2 regions of the Streptomyces sp. NBC_00016 genome follow, and region 2 is predicted to be linked to the other one. Evidence: riboswitches for the same ligand, from Rfam matches in the RefSeq annotation. Region 2 holds a riboswitch; the other holds the start of a gene.

Evidence for each region. A riboswitch is a leader RNA that binds a small molecule or an ion and turns the genes downstream of it on or off. The one in region 2 is predicted to bind thiamine pyrophosphate.
Region 1: another riboswitch for thiamine pyrophosphate. It lies ahead of OG933_RS13605 (thiamine ABC transporter substrate-binding protein); the one in region 2 lies ahead of thiO (glycine oxidase ThiO).

The regions. Positions count from the first base shown of each region.
Region 1 covers NZ_CP108304.1:3,118,129-3,125,457, forward strand. The annotation lists gene OG933_RS13590 (LAETG motif-containing sortase-dependent surface protein) at 1-293, shown strand, start outside; gene OG933_RS13595 (ABC transporter ATP-binding protein) at 392-1,411, opposite strand; gene OG933_RS13600 (ABC transporter permease) at 1,412-3,082, opposite strand; gene OG933_RS13605 (thiamine ABC transporter substrate-binding protein) at 3,058-4,134, opposite strand; TPP riboswitch at 4,226-4,331, opposite strand; gene rlmN (23S rRNA (adenine(2503)-C(2))-methyltransferase RlmN) at 4,393-5,499, opposite strand; gene OG933_RS13615 (phosphatidate cytidylyltransferase) at 5,660-6,841, opposite strand; gene frr (ribosome recycling factor) at 6,841-7,329, opposite strand, start outside.
Region 2 covers NZ_CP108304.1:7,152,674-7,160,002, reverse strand. The annotation lists gene OG933_RS31590 (phytoene desaturase family protein) at 1-337, shown strand, start outside; gene OG933_RS31585 (hypothetical protein) at 396-1,427, opposite strand; gene metF (methylenetetrahydrofolate reductase [NAD(P)H]) at 1,484-2,407, opposite strand; gene thiE (thiamine phosphate synthase) at 2,548-3,195, opposite strand; gene OG933_RS31570 (Rv2175c family DNA-binding protein) at 3,273-3,638, opposite strand; gene OG933_RS31565 (NAD(P)/FAD-dependent oxidoreductase) at 3,698-4,945, opposite strand; gene OG933_RS31560 (hypothetical protein) at 4,978-5,328, opposite strand; TPP riboswitch at 5,381-5,491, shown strand; gene thiO (glycine oxidase ThiO) at 5,489-6,655, shown strand; gene thiS (sulfur carrier protein ThiS) at 6,700-6,900, shown strand; gene OG933_RS31545 (thiazole synthase) at 6,904-7,329, shown strand, end outside.

The sequences.
Region 1 (7,329 bases), 4.0 Mb from region 2:
CCCCGTCCACCACCCCCTCCACCACCCCGTCCTCGACGCCGTCGGACAGCACGACCACTGCGCCGCCGGCCGGGACGACCACCCCGTCCCCGTCCGCCTCGGCGAGCGACAGCGCCGCGCCCGCGCCCTCCGCGAGCAACGCCCCGTCGGCCGCGGCCCAGGAGTCCAACCTGGCCGAGACCGGCGCCGGCTCCAACACCGGCCTGATCGTCGGCATCGCGGCGGTCCTGGTCGCCGTCGGCGGTGGCGCGGTGTTCTTCGGTATGCGGCGCCGCGGTTCCAGCAACCGCTGACCCGCCCGTCCGGCCGGTCCGCCGGACGCACCTGTGTGGCCCGCCCCTGTCTCCGGGGGCGGGCCATCCGCATGTCACGCTCCCGCGGGGTGGGCCGGTCAGTCCAGTACGACGGTCTCGGTCGCGTCGAAGGACACTCCCACCACGCCCCCGACCTCCGGCGCGTCCCGCAGCGTGCACGCCGCCTCCAGCCTCGGTGCGCCCTCCGGCTGGAGGTGCACGGCGACATGGGTGCCGCGGAAGGTGCGGGCGGTGACCGTGCAGCGCAGTCCCTCGTCCGCGCCCACCAGGCGCACACCGGCGGGCCGGACGAGCAGCGTGCGCGCCCCCTGCGCCGACCCGGGAGGCACCGGCACCTTGCCCCACGGAGTGACCGCGGCCTCCTCCGTGACGGTCGCCTCCACCACGTTGTCGAAGCCGAGGAAACGCGCCACGAACGCGTCCGCCGGCCGCTGCCACACCTCGAGAGGCGTACCGGACTGGGCGATCCGCCCGTCCCGCATCACCACGACCCGGTCGGCGAGCGCGAACGCCTCGCCCTGGTCGTGGGTGACCGCCAGCACGGTCGTCCCCAACCGGCCGAACAGCTCCCGGAGTTCGACGACCAGGCGCTCCCGCAGCGACCGGTCGAGCTGGCCGAGCGGCTCGTCGAGCATCAGCAGCCGGGGGCGCGGCGCCAGGGCCCGGGCCAGTGCCACCCGCTGCTGTTCCCCACCGGAGAGCGCGGCCACCGCACGGCCCGCCGCGCCCGGAAGCCCCACCAGTTCGAGCAGTTCCGCCACCCGCTCGCCCTGCCGGATCCTGGGCATGCCGTGCATCCGCAGCCCGAAGGCGACGTTGCCGCCCACGTCCCGCTGCGGGAACAGCTGATGGTCCTGGAACATCAGGCCGAGCTCCCGCTTGTGCGCGGGCACCCCCGCCTGGTCGCGTCCGTCGAGCAGCACCCGCCCGGCGTCCAGCGGCTGGAGCCCGGCCACCGCCCGCAGCAACGTCGACTTGCCGCTGCCGCTCGGCCCCAGCACACACACCACCTCGTGCTCGGCCACCGAGAGATCGACGGCGTCGAGCACGGGCCGCCCCCCGAACCGCACGGTGGCGCGCTCCAGTTCCAGCAGCATCTACAACTCCCCCGTCCGGTCGGTCCGCAGTCGCTCCAGCACCAGCAGCGCCACCACGCACACCACCATCAGAATCGTCGAAAGGGCCATCGCCTGGCCGTAGTTCAGCTCGCCGGCCCGCCCGAGCAACCGCGCCACGGCGACCGGCAGCGTCGGGTTGTCGGGCCGCGCGATGAACACCGTCGCCCCGAACTCCCCCAGCGACACCGCGAAGGCGAACCCGGCCGCGACGAGCAGCGCCCGCCACACCAGCGGCAGGTCGACCTCCCGCCACACGCGCCAGGGCGACGCCCCGAGCACGGCCGCCGCCTCACGCAACCGCTGGTCCACCGCCCGCAGCACCGGCAGCATGGTCCGTACGACGAACGGGATGCCGACCAGCGCCTGCGCGAGCGGCACCAGGATCCACGTACCGCGCAGGTCCAGCGGAGGCTCGTCGAGCGCGATCAGGAACCCGAAGCCGACGGTCACCGCGGAGACGCCCAGCGGCAGCATCAGCAACGCGTCGAAGCCGCGGACCAGCCGGCCGGCGTCCCGTCGGGTGAGCGCGGCCGCGGCGAGCCCGCCGACGGCCACGGCGATCGCGGTCGCGGTGACGGCGTACTGCAGCGAGTTGCCGATCGCGTCGATCGGCGGGACCAGGAAGACATTCCCGTCGTCGCTGGTCAACGCCCGGTAGTAGGCGAAGCCGGGCGCGTCGAGCGAGCGCTGCGCCAGCACCGCCAGCGGCAGCACCAGCAGCACGGCGATCGTGCCGAGCACTGCGGCGAGCAGCGCCCACTGCCCGGCGCCGCGCGGCCGCCGCGCCGTCACCGACGCGTCCACCAGCCGCAGCGCGGTCTCGCGCCTGCGTACGGTCCGGGCGTGCACCGCGAGGATCGCGCCGACGGCCAGGAACTGGACGATCGTGAGGACGGCGGCCGTGGACAGGTCGAAGATCTCGGAGGTCTGCCGGTAGATCTCCACCTCGAGGGTGGAGAAGGTGGGGCCGCCGAGGATCTGCACCACGCCGAAGGAGGTGAAGGTGAAGAGGAAGACCATCAGCGCGGCGGCCGCGACCGCGGGCCCCAGGGCGGGCAGGGTGACCGTGCGCCACGCCGTCAGGCGGGACGCACCGAGCATCCGCGCCGCCTCCTCCTGCCGCGGGTCGAGCTGCGACCACAATCCCCCCACCGTCCGTACGACGACCGCGTAGTTGAAGAAGACGTGCGCCAGCAGGATCGCCCACACCGTGGTGTCCAGCCGTACGCCCCACAGGTCGTCGAGCAGTCCACCGCGCCCGACGAGCGCCAGGAACGCCGTGCCGACGACGACCGTCGGCAGCACGAACGGGACGGTGACGACGGCGCGCAGCACCTGCTTGCCCGGGAACTCCAGGCGGGCGAAGACATACGCGGCGGGCAGCGCGACCAGGAGCGTCAGCGCGGTGGAGGCCAGCGCCTGCCAGGTGGTGAACCACAGGACGTGCCGGATGTCGGCCTGCGCGAGCACGTCCCACAGCCGCCCGAAGCGCCAGCCCCCGTCGGAGCCGAGCCCCCGGGCGACGATCGCGGCGACCGGGTAGGCGAAGAAGACCGCGAAGAACGCGACGGGCACGGCCATGAGTCCGAGCCGCGCCGCGTTCCCCGCGCGGGCCGCGCGCCCGGTCACTTCAGTACGAGCGAGGTCCATGACTTGACCCAGTCGTCACGGTTGTCGGCGATCTTCGCCGGGTCCAGCGTCTCGGGGTCCTTGGCCTGCGGGCCGTACTTCGTGAACTCCGCCGGCACCGCGGCCCCCTCCCGCACCGGGTAGACGAACATGTTGAGCGGCATGTCCTGCTGGAACTCCTTGGTGAGCAGGAAGTCGAGGAGCGCCTTGCCGCCCTCGGGGTTGGCTGCGTTGCTCAGCAGACCCGCGTACTCGACCTGGCGGAAGCAGGTGCCGGTGGAGACACCGGTCGGGGCGGTGGTCGGCTTGGGGTCGCCGTAGATCACCTCGGCGGGCGGCGAGGAGGCGTACGAGACGACGAGCGGCCGGTCGGCCCCCGCCTTCTTTCCGCCCGCGGAGCCGGAGAACTCCTCGTTGTAGGCCTGCTCCCAGCCGTCGACCACCTTCACGCCGTTGGCCTTCAGCTTCTTCCAGTAGTCCGCCCAGCCGTCGTCGCCGTACTCGGCCGCCGTGCCCAGCAGGAAGCCGAGGCCGGGCGAGGAGGTGGCGGCGTTCTCGGTGACCAGCAGGTTCTTGTACGCGGGCTTCAGGAGGTCGTCGAAGGAGGCGGGCGGGGTCAGCTTGTGCGCGCTGAAGTACGCCTTGTCGTAGTTGACGCAGATGTCACCGGTGTCGACGGGCGTGACCCGGTGCTTCTTCTGGTCGGCCCGGTACGCGGGCAGGACCTGGTCCGCGCCCTTCGCCTCGTACGACTGGAACAGCCCGTTGTCGAGGGCGCGCGACAGGAGCGTGTTGTCGACGCCGAAGAAGACGTCGCCCTGCGGGTTGTCCTTGGTGAGGATGGCCTTGTTGACGGCCTGACCGGCGTCGCCGTCCTTGAGGACCTTCACCTGGTAGCCGGAACTCTTCTCGAAGTCCGCGAGCACGTTCTTGGAGACGGCCCACGAGTCGTGGCTGACGAGGGTGACGGTCCTGGACTCCGCCGCCGAACCGTCGTCGTCCGACGATCCGCAGGCGGACAGCGTGACGAGGCCGAGGCCGACGGCCGCGGCCACGAACGTCCTGGTGTGCACTGGATTTCCTCCTGGGGTTGACCAGGAAGAGACGCGGCCCTGCCCGGGCACCCGCGGAAGGTTCCGCCGGTGCCCGGGCAGGGCGCAACAGCTTGAGTGATGACCGAACTTCCTACCCAGAATGACCTGGGCAAGGTTCAGAGGGTCTGCGGACTCTCCCGCACTCTCAGCGCTGTGGCGCTCCCCTGTCGGAATATGAAGATGTACTGATACGGACGTACTGATACCCGATACGTCGTACCTGATACCGGGGTCAGACTACCGCTCGGTGGCCGCGAGCTGACCGCACGCCCCGTCGATCTCCTGGCCACGGGTGTCCCGCACCGTGACCGGCACCCCGTGCGCGGCGATCGCCTCGACGAACGCCTTCTCGTCCTCGGGCCGGGATGCCGTCCACTTCGAGCCCGGGGTCGGGTTGAGCGGGATGAGGTTGACGTGCACGGGCTTGCCGCGCAGCAGCCTCCCCAGCCGGTCACCACGCCAGGCCTGGTCGTTGATGTCGCGGATCAGCGCGTACTCGATGGACAGCCGGCGCCCGGACCGCTCGGTGTACTCGAACCCGGCGTCCAGCACCTCGCGCACCTTCCACCGTGTGTTCACGGGGACGAGGGTGTCGCGCAGCTCGTCGTCCGGCGCGTGCAGGGAGATCGCGAGCCGGCACTTGAAGCCCTCGTCGGAGAACCGGTGGATGGCCGGCACCAGCCCGACCGTCGACACGGTGATGCCCCGCTGCGAGATCCCGAGCCCGTCCGGAGCCGGGTCGGTGAGCGCGCGGATGGCGCCGACGACCCGCTTGTAGTTGGCGAGAGGCTCGCCCATCCCCATGAAGACGATGTTGGACAGCCGCGCGGGACCGCCCGGGACATCCCCGTCCCGCAGCGCCCGCATCCCGTCGACGATCTGGTGCACGATCTCGGCGGTGGACAGGTTGCGGTCGAGGCCCGCCTGTCCGGTCGCGCAGAACGGGCAGTTCATCCCGCACCCGGCCTGCGAGCTGATGCACATCGTCACCCGGTCCGGGTAGCGCATCAGCACCGACTCCACGAGCGTGCCGTCGAACAGCCGCCACAGGGTCTTACGGGTGGTCCCCTGGTCCGTCGACAGATGCCGCACGACCGACATCAGGTCCGGCAGCAGCGCCTCACGCAGCTTCTCGCGAGCACCGGCGGGGATGTCGGTCCACTCCGCCGGGTCGTGCGCGTAACGCGCGAAGTAGTGCTGCGACAACTGCTTGGCACGGAACGGCTTCTCCCCGATCTCCGCCACGACCTCCTTCCGCTCGGCGGGCGAGAGGTCGGCGAGATGCCGCGGCGGCTTCTTGGCTCCGCGGGGGGCGACGAAAGTGAGTTCTCCGGGTGCAGGCATAACCCCTCCAGTGTCTCAGATCGAATGCGTGGCCCCGGCTGCGAGCCGTGCGGCGTGGTCGTCGGCGGCCGGGCGCGGAGAACTGCCAGGTCATACGGCGACGGGCCCCCTCCCCGAAGCACAGGGAGAGGGCCCGTACGAGCCGGTCGCGCGGTGCGGGTCAGCCGGAACCCACGAACAGGACGAGCATCAGCCACACCACGGGAGCCGTGGGCAGCAGCGAGTCCAGGCGGTCCATGATGCCCCCGTGGCCCGGGAGCAGCGTGCCCATGTCCTTGATGCCCAGGTCCCGCTTGATCATCGACTCGCCGAGGTCGCCGAGCGTGGCGCTGGCCGCGACGGCGAGGCCGAGCAGCAGACCCTGCCACCAGGTGCCGTCGTCGATCACGAACTGCATCAGCAGCGCGCCGGCGACCATCGCGAACGACACCGCGCCGAGCAGGCCCTCGCGGGTCTTGCCCGGGCTGATGCGCGGAGCGAGCTTGGTCTTGCCGAAGCGCCAGCCGACGGCGTACGCGCCCGTGTCGCTGACGACCGTCAGGACCAGGAACATCATGACGCGGAACGCTCCGTCGTCGGCGGTGAGCATCAGGGCGACGAACGTGGCCAGGAACGGGACGTAGAAGGCCGCGAAGACGCCGGCGGTGACGTCCTTCAGGTAGCCCTCGGGCGGTTCCGTCATCCGCCAGACCAGCACCGCGAGCGCGGTGAGGGCCATGGCGACCCAGGCACCCTCGGGACCCCGGACGTATCCGGCGACGACCATCGCCGCACCGCCGACCGCGAGCGGCACGAGCGGCGCCTTGATGCCCTTGCGCTCCTGCAGCCTGCTGGTCAGCTCCCACAGGCCGACGACGACGGCGACCGCTATCACGCCGATGAACACGGCCTTGACGACGAACAGCGACGCGATGATCACCACACCGAGCCCGACCCCGACCCCTATGGCCGCGCCCAGGTCTCGGCCCGCACTCTTCTTCTGGGGTGCGGGCGCCGGGTGAGAGGCGTCGGGCATGGGCTCCGGATTCTGCGGCACCGCCGCGTGGGGCTGTGCCGACGGTGTGTCGTGGCCGTGGGCGGCGTCGCCGTACGGCTGGTTGCCGTAGGGCCGGTCCGGGAACAAGGGGCCGCCCGGCCGAGCGGCCCCCCGGTCGTCATCCTGGTTTCCGCCGCGCGCGGGTACGTCGGGGACGATGGGCATGGGGCGAGTCTGCTGCGCCTCAGGCGCATCGTACGCGGGACCCGCCGGGGCGGCCCCCTGGACAGGCCCCTGGTCGACGGGCCCCCAGTACCCGGCCCGCGACCCGGCGTGTGGCGGTGAGCCCCAGGAAGAGTCGTTCATCAGACCTCGAGCAGCTCCGCTTCCTTGTGCTTCAGGAGCTCGTCCACCTGGGCGACGTACTTCGCGGTGGTGTCGTCGAGCTCCTTCTCCGCACGGCGGCCCTCGTCCTCGCCGACCTCTCCGTCCTTGATCAGCTTGTCGATCGCGTCCTTGGCCTTGCGGCGGACCGCGCGGATGGACACCTTGGCGTCCTCACCCTTGCCCTTGGCGACCTTGATGTAGTCGCGGCGGCGCTCCTCGGTCAGCTCGGGGAACACCACTCGGATGATGTTGCCGTCGTTGCTCGGGTTGACGCCCAGGTCGGAGTCGCGGATCGCCTGCTCGATGTTGCGCAGCGCGGTCTTGTCGAACGGGGTCACGACCGCCATGCGCGGCTCCGGCACGGAGAACGAAGCCAGCTGGTTGATCGGCGTCGGTGCGCCGTAGTAGTCGGCAACGATCTTGTTGAACATCGCCGGGTGCGCACGGCCGGTGCGGATCGCGGCGAA
Region 2 (7,329 bases):
CGCGGGCACGGAGATTCAGGAGGCACACGTGGACGCGCTGGTCGCGGCCGCCGAGCGAGCCGTCCCCGGTCTGCGCGAGCGCGTCCTGTGGCGCGAGGTGCGCACCCCCGCCGACATCGCGCGGGAGACCGGTGCGGCGGGCGGGGCGGTCCCGGCGCCGGCACTGGCCGCGGCCGGGGGTCGGCTGCTGCATCCCGCCAACTCCACAGGCCTGCAAGGGCTGTTCACCGTCGGCGGCTGGTCGCACCCGGGCGGCGGGCTGCCGCACGCGGGCATGTCGGGCGCACTGGTGTCCGGACTGATCGTGGAGGGCCCGCAGTTCCGGGGCTCGCAGTGAGCCACCGGGCTTCCCGGCGGCGGCCCCGACAACAGGCGTTCCCGGGAAGACGCGGCCGTCAGAACCGATACTGCTCGTCGTAGCCGGTGCCCTGGCCGTGCTGCTGCTGGCCGTCGCCCTGGTACGGGTACTGCTGCTCGGGCGGGAGTTCGCCGCCCAGCGGGTCGTCGGTGCTGCGCTGCTGCGGGACCCAGACGCCGCCGGCCGGGGTCTCCCCGTAGCCGCCGGTGCCGTACTGCTCCTGCCCGTACTGCTGCTGCCCGTACTGCTGCTGGCCGTAGCCGGCGTCGTAGGAGCCGCCGCCGTAGGTCTGGGTGCCGATGTACGGGTCGGAGTAGGCGGCGTACTGCTGCTCGCCGGTGGCGTCGTAGCCGTACTGCTGCTGGTGGTACCCGGAGTACGTGTCGTACCCGTAGTTCTGGTCCGTGCCCTGGGCGGCCGTCGCGTACTGGTCCTGGGGCTGGCCCTGCGACTGGCCCTGGCCGCCCGCGGCCGCGTACGCGGTGTCGCTGTATATGCCGTAGGAGCCGGTGTCGTCGGGCAGGGGCTGCGGCTCGTACACGGACGTGGTCTCGGCGGCCGAGGGGTCGGCGCCGCGGGCCGCGGGCGTGAAGACGTCGTCCCGGTCGTAGTCGTCGTCGCCGAAGGCGTTCTTGTCGCCGAAGGCGTTCCTGTCCTGGCCGAACGCCACGTCGTCGGTGCCGTACTGCGCATCGGAGCCGATACCGGCCTCGCCCGCCTCCAGGCCGGAGACCTCGAGCGTCGGGTCCTTGCGCTCGGCCTTGCCGCGGCGCCGCTTGGTGACGGCACCGCCCTCACCGTCCGTGTCCGCGTCCCCGCGCCGGAAGGCCCAGCCCTCGGCGAAGCCGCGCCGGAACGACAGCGTGACGTAGGTCTGGCCGACCGCGAAGGCGGCCGCGCCCAGCGCGATGACGACGACCGACGGGATCAGGACACCGAGGACCACGCCGAGGAAGCCGACGAAGGCCAGCAACCGCCAGCGCAGCCGCGCCTTGTACTGCAGCAGAACCTCGCCGAGCAGCCACAGCGCGACAAAGCCAAACGCGATGTAGAGGACCGTCCAGCCCATGTACGCCCCTCTCCCAGTGGCCGCTACGCAGTGTGTCGTATGTGAATGCGACCGGTCTAGGCCTGCGGCGGATGGTGCAGGCCCAGGTTCTCGTAGATTTCCAGCGTCGCCGTGGAGTTGTTGAGCGTGATGAAGTGCAGTCCGGGCACTCCCTCGGCCAGCAGCCGTGCGCAGAACTCCGTGGCGAAGTCGATGCCAATGGAGCGTACAGCGGCCGGATCGTCTTTGGCTGTGAGGATCCGCTCTTTCAGGGCGGCCGGGAAGTGGGCGTTGCTGAGCTTGGGCAGGCTCTCCAGCATCTTCACACTCGTCACCGGCAGGACCTCGGGGATGACCGGAGTCACACAGCCGGCCGCCTCGACGCGGTCGCGCAGCCGCAGATAGGACTCGGGCTCGAAGAACATCTGCGTGATGGCGTAGTCGGCGCCGGCCCGGCACTTGTCGACGAAGTGCGTGACGTCCGTGTCCCAGTCGCCGGAGCGCGGGTGCATCTCGGGGAAGGCCGCGACACCCACGCAGAAGTCGCCCGACTCCTTGATGAGCCGGACGAGTTCGGCTGCGTACGTCAGGCCCTGGGGGTGCGGTACCCACGCGCCCATGGGGTCGCCGGGCGGGTCGCCGCGCACGGCGAGCATGTTGCGGATCCCGGCGTCGGCGTACTGGCCGATGATGTTGCGCAGCTCGGCGATGGAGTGGTCCACGGCGGTGAGGTGCGCGACCGGCGTGAGGGTGGTGTCGCCGACGATCTGCTGGGTCTCCCTGACCGTGGTCGCCCGGGTGGAGCCGCCGGCGCCGTACGTCACCGAGACGAAGTCGGGGGCGACCGCCTCGACCCGGCGCAGCGCGTTCCACAGGCTCCGCTCGCCTTTGGGCGTCTTCGGCGCGTAGAACTCGAACGAGTACGTCGTCTTGCCGGTCGCCAGGATGTCGCGCACGGTGCGCGCGCGGTCCGTCCTGGTGGATGCGGTTCCTAGGGCCATACCCGCAGGTTAGTCAGGGGTGGGCGGTCCCCCAACCCGATGCGGGAAATTTGCCCGGTTTGTCGACTTGTTGTCCACCCCTTGGGACAGCCGTACCAGACATGCCGGCCGTGCCGGAAGTACCGGCCGGGCCGGCCGGATCACGCCTCGCGCAGCCGCTTCGCGAACTCCGCCGCCGCGGCACCCGGGTCGTCCGCGTCCGTGATCGCCCGGACGACGACGACCCGGCGGGCGCCCGCCGTCAGCACCTCGTCCAGGTTGCCGAGGTCGATGCCGCCGATGGCGAACCAGGGACGGTCGGTGCCGAGGGCGGCCGTGTGCCGGACCAGGTCGAGGCCGGGGGCCGGCCGGCCGGGCTTGGTGGGGGTGGGCCAGCACGGGCCGGTGCAGAAGTAGTCGACACCCTCCTGGACGGCGGCGGCCCCGGCCTCCGCCTCCGAGTGCGTGGAGCGGCCGACGAGGACCTCGTCGCCGAGGATCGCGCGGGCCGCGGGGACCGGCAGGTCGCCCTGGCCGAGGTGGAGCACGTCGGCGGCGGCCGCATGGGCGACGTCCGCGCGGTCGTTGACCGCGAGCAGCTTGCCGTGCCGGGCGCAGGCGTCGGCGAACACCTCGAGGTGCTCCAGTTCCTCGGCCGCCTCGATGCCCTTGTCGCGCAGCTGGACGATGTCGACACCGCCCGCGAGGACCGCGTCCAGGAACTCCGGGAGGTCCCCCTGGCGGGTGCGGGCGTCCGTGCAGAGGTACAGCAGGGCGCCGGCCAGGCCGGTGCGGGCGGTGTCGGGCATACGAAGGTCCCCCCAGTGCGGTGGCGTACGGGAGCGGGCGCCCCCGTACGCCGCGTGTGTCGGTCCGAATACGCGGGTCAGACGGCGAGCGCCTGGGCGCGGCGCTTCACCTCCGTGCCGCGATTCTCACTCAGGGCCTGCGCGGGGGTGCCGGGCAGGCTCGGGTCGGGGGTGAAGAGCCACTCGAGCATCTCTTCGTCCTTGAAGCCGTCGTCCCGCAGCAGGGTCAGGGTCCCGACCAGGCCCTTCACCACCTTGTCCTCGTCGATGAAGGCGGCGGGGATGTGCAGCGCGCGGTTCTCGCCTCGGCGTACGGCGATGAGCTGTCCGTCCTTGATCAGCTGCCGGACGCGGATCACGTCGACATCGAGCATCTCCGCGATGTCGGGCACGGTGAGCCAGGCGGGGACGAGAGCATCGGTCTTTGCGTCAATCTCGGTCACGGGAACAAGCCTGCCATCTGCCGCTGACAGTCGGAAACCGGGCCGGTCCGACCAGGTGCTCAGGCCGCCGCCGTCGCCGCCTTCAAAGGCCTCGCCGGGTCCGTGAGGAGCCGGGGGTTCATGGGTGTGCCCGCCTGGATCAGCCGCTTGCCCTGGGCGAGGTCGCGTGCCCGGCCCACGGCCAGCAGGGCGACCAGCCGGTCCCCGCGCAGCCAGCACACCGACCAGGCGGGTCCCGACGGGTCGCCGCGCCACAGCACGCGGTCGGCGTCGGCGTGGTGTCCGGCGTACTGGACGAAGCGGCCGAACTGCTCGGACCAGAAGTACGGGACGGGGTCGTAGACGGCCAGGGGTTCGTCGGTGGCGGCGCCGACGATGTTCGTCGCGACCGTGCGCGGTCCCTGGAGGGCGTTGTCCCAGTGATGCACGAGGAGCCGCTCGCCGTACCGCCCCGAAGGGAAGGAGGCGCAGTCGCCGACCGCGTACACATCGGGCACGGAGGTCCGCAGATGGACGTCGGCCACGACCTCACGGTGGGCGCCGAGCGCGACGCCGGAGCCGGCCAGCCATGCGGTGGCGGGGCGGGCGCCGATGCCCACCACGACGGCGCCTGCGGGCAGCCGGGAGCCGTCTTCCAGGACGACCGCACCTGGCTCGACGCGCTCCACGCGCGCGTGGGTGCGCAGCTCGATGCCGCTGTCGGCGTACCAGGCGGCCATCGGGGCGGCGACCTCGGCGGGCAGGGCCCCGGCCAGCGGCCGGCCGGCGGCCTCGACGACGGTGACCGCGCAGCCGGCCTCCCGCGCGGCCGTGGCGAACTCGGCGCCGATCCAGCCGGCGCCGACGACCACGATGTCGTGCTGCCGGGCGAGTACGGGCCGCAGCCGTTCGGCGTCGTCCAGGGTGCGCAGCAGGTGCACGCCGGGCACGCCCTCGGCGCCGGGCAGCCGGATCGGTTCGGCGCCGGTGGCGAGGACGAGGACGTCGTAGGGGACGGGCCCGGCCTCGGTGTCCAGCTCGTGGTCGGCGGGGCGAAGGCCGCCGACCTCGCGGCCTAGCACCAGCTCGATGCCGAGGCCCTCGAAGTCGACGTCGAAGGCGGAGCCCTCGGCGTTGCCGAGCAGGACGGCCTTGGACAGCGGGGGCCGGTCGTAGGGCTGGTGGGGCTCCGCGCCGATCAGCGTCACCCTGCCGTCGAAGCCCTGTTCACGTAGGGCCACGGCGGTCTGCACCCCGGCCATGCCCGCGCCGACGACCACCACGCGCCGCCCGGACGGACCGCCTTCTTCCTGCCTCTGCTCGCTCACCTGATCACCTTAGGCGGCTGACGAATCGTCAGTCAGCCGTCGTGCGCCGTGACCTGCTCCACAACGCTGGTGCCGCTGCCCTCCTGCGACTCCCACGCCCAGCTCTCCTCGAGCCGCACCCGTCCGTCGCCAAGCTCCACGACCGTCGAGACGCAGTGCCCCGAGGACGTCGTCCCGTCGTGCTTGAGCTGTACGTACCGGAAGTCGAGCCGGTCCCCTTCCCGGGTACCCACCAGATGCCCGCGTACGACGTCACCGCCCGCGTACTCCGCCCAGATCTCGCCGCCGCGCTCGTGGTACGTGAAGCGGGTTCGGGTGCCGACCTGGCCCGGGGCCTGGTCGGCGACGGGCGCGAGGACGAGGCCGTCCAACGAGCGGGGCATGACGAAAGGCTCCCTTACAGAGGCGCCGGACCACGGGCTAGGGTGGCCAACCTAGAGCACACGCGGGAGTCCGGACGCACCGGGCTGAGAGGGAGGCTGGCGGCCTCCGACCGTCGAACCTGATCCGGGTCATGCCGGCGAAGGGAGGGGCTGGACGCCCATGTCGTCTCCACGTACGTCAGACGTCCTCGTCATCGGGGGCGGGATCATCGGGCTGGTCACGGCCTGGCGGGCCGCGCAGCGCGGCTTCGCCACGGCGGTGGTCGACCCGGCACCGGGCGGCGGGGCCGCCCAGGTGGCGGCCGGGATGCTGGCCGCCGTCACGGAACTGCACCACGGCGAGCAGACCCTGCTCGGCCTCAACCTGGCCTCCGCCCGCCGCTATCCGGAGTTCGCGGCCGAGCTGACGGAGCTGACCGGGCACGACCTCGGCTACCGGCGCTGCGGCACGCTCGCGGTCGCGCTGGACTCCGACGACCGCGCCCATCTGCGCGAACTGCACGCACTTCAGCAGCAGTCGGGGCTGGAGTCGGAGTGGCTGTCCGGGCGGGAGTGCCGGCGCCTGGAGCCGCTGCTGGCGCCCGGGGCGCGGGGCGGGCTGCGGGTCGACGGCGACCACCAGATCGACCCGCGGCGGCTGACCGCGGCGCTGGTGGCCGCGTGCGAGCGGGCCGGGGTGGCCTTCCACCGCGTACGGGCCGAGCGGCTGTCCGTCGTGGGCGAGCGTGCCACGGGGGTCGTCACGCCGGACGGTACGGCCCTGGAGGCGGGGCAGGTGGTGCTCGCCGGCGGCAGCCTGAGCGGTCGGCTCGCGGGGGTGCCGCAGGACGTGCTGCCCCCCGTACGGCCGGTGAAGGGCCAGGTGCTGCGGCTGACCGTGCCGCCGCGGTACGCGCCGTTCCTGAGCCGGACCGTGCGGGCCGTGGTGCGCGGCAGCCAGGTCTATCTGGTCCCCCGGGAGAACGGCGAGCTGGTCGTGGGCGCCACCAGCGAGGAGCTGGGCTGGGACACCACGGTGACGGCGGGGGGCGTGTACGAGTTGCTGCGCGACGCCCATGAGCTGGTCCCCGGGATCACCGAGCTGCCGCTCACGGAGACGCGCGCGGGGCTGCGGCCCGGGTCCCCGGACAACGCGCCGCTGCTCGGGCCGACGGCGCTGGCGGGGTTGCTGCTGGCCACCGGCCACTACCGCAACGGCGTGCTGCTGACGCCGGTGACGGGTGACGCGATGGCGCACGCCCTGGCCACCGGGGAGCTCCCGGACGAGGCCCGTCCCTTCACGCCCCGGCGCTTCGGCGCCGCCGCACTCTCGGAGCAGCCCGCATGAACGCCCAGGAGAACGCCCGGGGGAACGCCCGGGAGAACGCCCCCGTGCAGGTCTCGGTGAACGGAGAGCGGCGCGAGTTCGCCGCCGGTACGGCCCTCGACAGCGTCGTACGGTCCCTGACGCCGGCGCCCTCCGGAGTGGCCGCCGCGCTCAACGAGACCGTCGTCCCGCGCGCGCAGTGGCCGTCCACGGCGCTGCGCGACGGTGACCGGGTGGAAGTCCTCACCGCGGTCCAGGGGGGCTGAGCCATGGCCGACGATCCCTTCGTCCTCGCAGGCAGGTCCTTCTCGTCCCGTCTGATCATGGGCACGGGGGGTGCGCCCAGCCTGGAGGTGCTGGAGCGGGCGCTGGTGGCGTCCGGGACCGAGCTGACGACGGTCGCGATGCGCCGGGTGGACCCCTCGGTGCACGGTTCCGTGCTGTCGGTGCTGGAGCGGCTCGGTATCCGGGTGCTGCCGAACACGGCGGGCTGTTTCACCGCCGGGGAGGCCGTGCTGACGGCCCGGCTCGCGCGGGAGGCGCTGGGCACCGATCTGATCAAGCTGGAGGTCGTCGCCGACGAGCGCACGCTGCTGCCGGACCCGATCGAGCTGCTGGAGGCGGCGGAGACGCTGGTGGACGACGGGTTCACGGTGCTGCCGTACACGAACGACGATCCGGTGCTGGCCAGGAAG